2 regions of the Nocardioides sp. Leaf307 genome follow, and region 1 is predicted to be linked to the other one. Evidence: riboswitches for the same ligand, from Rfam matches in the RefSeq annotation. Region 1 holds a riboswitch; the other holds the start of a gene.
The links. Region 1 has a riboswitch for cobalamin ahead of ASF50_RS13420 (FecCD family ABC transporter permease). Riboswitches for the same ligand answer to the same signal wherever they lie in the genome.

Region 1 (2,191 bases):
GGGCGGGCAGTTCCACCAGGAGGCGGCCCAGCTGGAGTGGCTGGCCAAGCTCCTCGGCGGCCCCACCCCCGGCCAGGCCTGAGCCGTGCCCGCGCGGGTCACCGTGGCCGACGTGGCCCGGGAGGCGCGGGTCTCGGTGGCCTCGGTCTCCCGGGCGCTCCACGACGCCCCGGGCGTCGGCGCCGCGACCCGCGACCACGTGCGCGCCGTCGCCCGACGGGTGGGCTACGAGCGCTTCGCCCCGGCCGCCGACCTGGCGCACGGAGCGGGCCGCGGCTCCGGGCCCGGGGCGGCCACGATGGCCGACGTCGCGGCCCGCGCGGGGGTCTCGCCCGCCACGGTCTCGCGCGCCCTCGCCGGCTCGCCCCGGGTCAGCGCCTCCACCCGCGCGCGGGTCGAGGCGGCCGCGCGGGAGCTCGGCTACACCGTCTGCACCGCCGCGGCCTCGACCGCCCGGGCCCGGTGAGCGCGGCGCCGGGGGCGACCGCGGCGTGCTAACTTCGCCGCGAGCCAGAACACATCTGACGATGTGCGGGAATCCGGTGAGAATCCGGAGCTGACGCGCAGCGGTGAGAGTGACTGGTGGGACGACGCACCACTGGGCCCGTGGCCTGGGAAGGTGTCCCACCGGGACGAACTCGAGTCCGAAGACCGGCTGGCTCGCCTGACCGATGCCGGCCCGCGCGACTCGGGTCCCCGACAGATGCGAGACCCGCTGTGGCCGTGACCCGTCCCGCCCCGCCGACCGCGCCCGCGCGCGCCGCCGACCCGCCCCCGCCCGGCGTACGACGCGGCCCGCGGCTCGCGCTGCACCTGGGCCTGCTGGCGGCCCTGGCCGTCTCGCTCGTGGTGGCCCTCGCGCTCGGCTCGGAGCGGCTGCCGGTGGGCGGGGTCGTCGACGTGGTGCGCGAGCGCGTGCTGCACGGGCGCCCGGGCCCCGACCCGGTGCTCGACGTCATCGTCTGGGAGCTGCGCGCCCCGCGCGTGCTGATGGCGGCGGTGGTCGGCGCCGGGCTCGCGCTGGCCGGCACGGCGATGCAGACCCTGGTGCGCAACCCGCTGGCCGACCCCTACCTGCTCGGGGTCTCGGCGGGTGCCGGCGTCGGGGCGACGGCGGTCATCGCCTTCGGTGCGCTCGCCGCGCTCGGGGCGTGGGCGCTGTCGGTGGGCGCCCTGCTCGGGGCGCTCGGCGCGGCGGTGCTCGTCTTCGGGGTCTCGCTGGCCCAGGGCGGCCTGACCCCGCTGCGGCTGGTGCTGACCGGGGTGGTGATGTCGTCGGCCTTCTCGTCGGTCTCCAGCCTCATGGTCTTCCTCGGCGAGGAGCCCCGCGCGACCGAGTCGGTGCTCTTCTGGCTGCTCGGCTCGCTCGCGGGCGCGACCTGGGCGCAGCTGGTGGCGCCCGCGGCGGCGGTGCTGGTGGCGGCGGTGCTCGTCGTCGGCGTGCACGGCTGGCTCGACGCGCTGGCCACCGGCGACGACACCGCCGCCGCGGTCGGCGTGCCGGTCGCGGCGCTGCGGGTCGCGCTCTTCGTCCTCACCTCCGCCCTCGTCGGGGTGCTGGTGGCGGTCTCGGGGGGCATCGGCTTCGTCGGCCTCGTCGTGCCCCACCTGGCGCGCCTGGTCGTCGGCGGCGGCCACCGGGCGATGCTCCCGGTGGCCGCGCTCGGTGGCGCGGTCTTCCTGGTGTGGGTCGACGTGGTCGCCCGCACCGTCGTGAGCCCGCAGGAGATCCCGCTGAGCGTGGTCACCGGCCTCGTGGGCGCGCCGGTCTTCCTGCTGCTGCTCGGGCGCCGGCGCTACCACTTCGGGGGCGGGGCGTGAGCGGCCGGCCCGCACCGGCCCTGACGGCCCGGGCGCTGTCGTGCGCGGTCGGCGGGCGCGTCGTGCTGCGCGGTGTCGACCTCGACCTGGCACCCGGCAGCACCACCGCCGTGCTCGGCGTCAACGGCTCGGGGAAGACGACGCTGCTGCGCACGCTGGCGGGCCTCCAGCGCCCCGAGACCGGGGCGGTGCTGGTCGGCGACCGCGAGGTCCACGACCTGCCGGCGCGCCGCCGGGCGCAGGTCGTGGCGTTCGTGGCGCAGGAGGAGAGCCCGCCGGCCGACATGACCGCGGGGGAGTTCGTGGCGCTGGGGCGCCTGCCCCACCACCGGCCGTGGGCGCGCGGCGACGGCGACCGGCCCCACGCCCG
Region 2 (2,191 bases), on a different contig from region 1:
GGCCTCGAAGGCCCAGGCCTGGAGCGAGGGGTGGGCGCGCAGCCACTCGATGCCGATCGAGCCGGCGCCGGCGCCGACGTCCCAGAGCACCTCGTGGGGCCGGGGGGCCAGGCGGGACAGGGCGCTCGCGCGCAGGTCGCGCTTGGTCAGCTGGCCGTCGTGCTCGAAGGCGTCGTCGGGCAGTCCGGTGGTCCACGAGCCCGTCGGCGTCACGTCGCCGCCGGTGGGGCGCACCTCGAGGGCGAGCACGTGCAGGGCGGGCACGTCGGCGGCGGCGACGTCGGCCCAGCCGCCGGCGGTGGCCTCCAGGCGCGACTCGTGGGCCGCGCCGAGGTCGCCGAGCACGGTGAGGGCGCTCGCGGCGTACCCCTCCTCGACGAGCAGGGCCGCCACGGTCGCGGGGGTGCCGGCGTCGGAGGTCAGCAGGAGCAGGCGCACACCGGGCGCGAGGTGTCGGCGCAGCCGGTCGGTGTCGCGCCCGACCAGGGTGAGCGCCTCGCACTCCTCGTCGGACCAGTGCATCCGGGCCCGGGCCAGCGCCAGCGAGGACACCGCCGGGTGCACGACGAGCCGCTCGCGCGGCACCAGGGCGCGCAGGGTGGAGGCGATGCCGGAGACGGTGGGGTCGCCGGAGGCGAGCACCACGACCTCGTCGTCGGCGTGGGCGGCCAGGGTGAGGGGCAGCGACGCGCCGAAGGGCCGGCCCCACGGCCGGCGGCGCTGGCCCTCGACGGCGGGCAGGAGGGCCAGCTGCCGGGCGCTTCCGAGCACGACGGACGCCTCGGCCACCAGCGCGCGGGAGGCCTCGGCGAGCGAGGACCAGCCGTCGGCGCCGATGCCGACGACGTCGACGCGCCGCGGTGCCGCTCCCCGCTCGGAGGCGTGCGGGGGGCCGTCGAGGGGGGACAGGTCGGGGGGCACGCTGCGTGACGCTATCGTGACCGCCACAGCTCCGAGGTGCCCCGAGGTCGCGAGACCGACGGGAGAATCTGGGAAGCCGGTGAGAGTCCGGCACAGGCCCGCTGCGGTGACCCGGGCGATGCGCGAGCGTCGACCCGGGAAGTCCGAAGACCGGCCTCGGGGTTCCTTTCCGATGGCGGACGAGCGGGAGCCTCTCATGCCACAGCACTACCCCTTCTCCGCCGTCGTCGGCTCCGCCGACATGTCGCTCGCGCTCGTGCTGAGCGCGATCTCGCCCGAGATCGGCGGCGTCCTCGTGCGCGGCGAGAAGGGCACGGCCAAGTCCACGATCGTGCGCGGTCTCGTCGGCGTGCTGCCGCCGATCGAGGTGGTCGCCGGCGACGCCTTCTCCACCGATCCCGCCGAGCGGCCCGACGCCCCGACCGAGCAGCGGCCGGTCAGGCTCGTCGAGCTGCCGGTCGGCGCCACCGAGGACCGCGTGCTCGGCTCGCTGCACCTGGAGAAGGCGCTCGCGCACGGCGCCGCGGAGTACGAGCCGGGCCTGCTCGCCCGCGCCCACCGCGGCATCCTCTACGTCGACGAGGTCAACCTGCTCCACGACCACCTCGTCGACGTGCTGCTCGACGCCGCCGCCACGGGCCGCGCCACCGTGGAGCGCGACGGGGTCTCGGTGACCCACGCCGCCCGCTTCGTGCTCGTGGGCACCATGAACCCCGAGGAGGGCGAGCTGCGCCCGCAGCTGCTCGACCGCTTCGGGCTCACCGTGGAGGTGGCCGCCCCCCGCGACCCGGCGCTGCGCGTCGAGGTCGTGCGACGCCGGATGGCCCACGACGCCGACCCCGAGGCCTTCGCGCGGCGGTGGGCCGCCGCCGAGTCCGACCTCACCCGCCGCGTCGCGGCCGCCCAGGCCCTGCTGCCCGACGTCGTGCTCGACGACGACGTGCTGCTCAAGGTCGCCGAGCTCTGCGCGGCCTTCGAGGTCGACGGCCTGCGCGCCGACCTCGTCACCGCCCGCACCGCGGTGGCCCACGCCGCCTGGCACGGCCGGACCCGCGTCACCGTCGAGGACGTGCGCGCCGCCGCCCGGCTCGCCCTCCCCCACCGCCGTCGCCGCAACCCCTTCGACGCCCCCGGCCTCGACGAGGACCTCCTCGACGACGTGCTCGGCCCCGAGCCCGACGAGGGGCCTGAGGACGACCCCGACGGGCCGGGTGAGGGACCCGAGGACGGGTCCGAGGGCGGGCCGAACCGAGGACCGGGCGAGCAGTCC

Region 2: linked by a shared signal. The riboswitch ahead of ASF50_RS04190 (magnesium chelatase subunit D family protein) and the one ahead of ASF50_RS13420 (FecCD family ABC transporter permease) in region 1 are both predicted to bind cobalamin.

What each region holds. Positions count from the first base shown of each region.
Region 1 covers NZ_LMNY01000002.1:904,745-906,935, reverse strand. The annotation lists gene ASF50_RS13430 (acetylxylan esterase) at 1-82, shown strand, start outside; gene ASF50_RS19720 (LacI family DNA-binding transcriptional regulator) at 86-466, shown strand; cobalamin riboswitch at 495-675, shown strand; gene ASF50_RS13420 (FecCD family ABC transporter permease) at 808-1,821, shown strand; gene ASF50_RS13415 (ABC transporter ATP-binding protein) at 1,818-2,191, shown strand, end outside.
Region 2 covers NZ_LMNY01000001.1:894,634-896,824, reverse strand. The annotation lists gene cbiE (precorrin-6y C5,15-methyltransferase (decarboxylating) subunit CbiE) at 1-921, opposite strand, end outside; cobalamin riboswitch at 939-1,095, shown strand; gene ASF50_RS04190 (magnesium chelatase subunit D family protein) at 1,118-2,191, shown strand, end outside.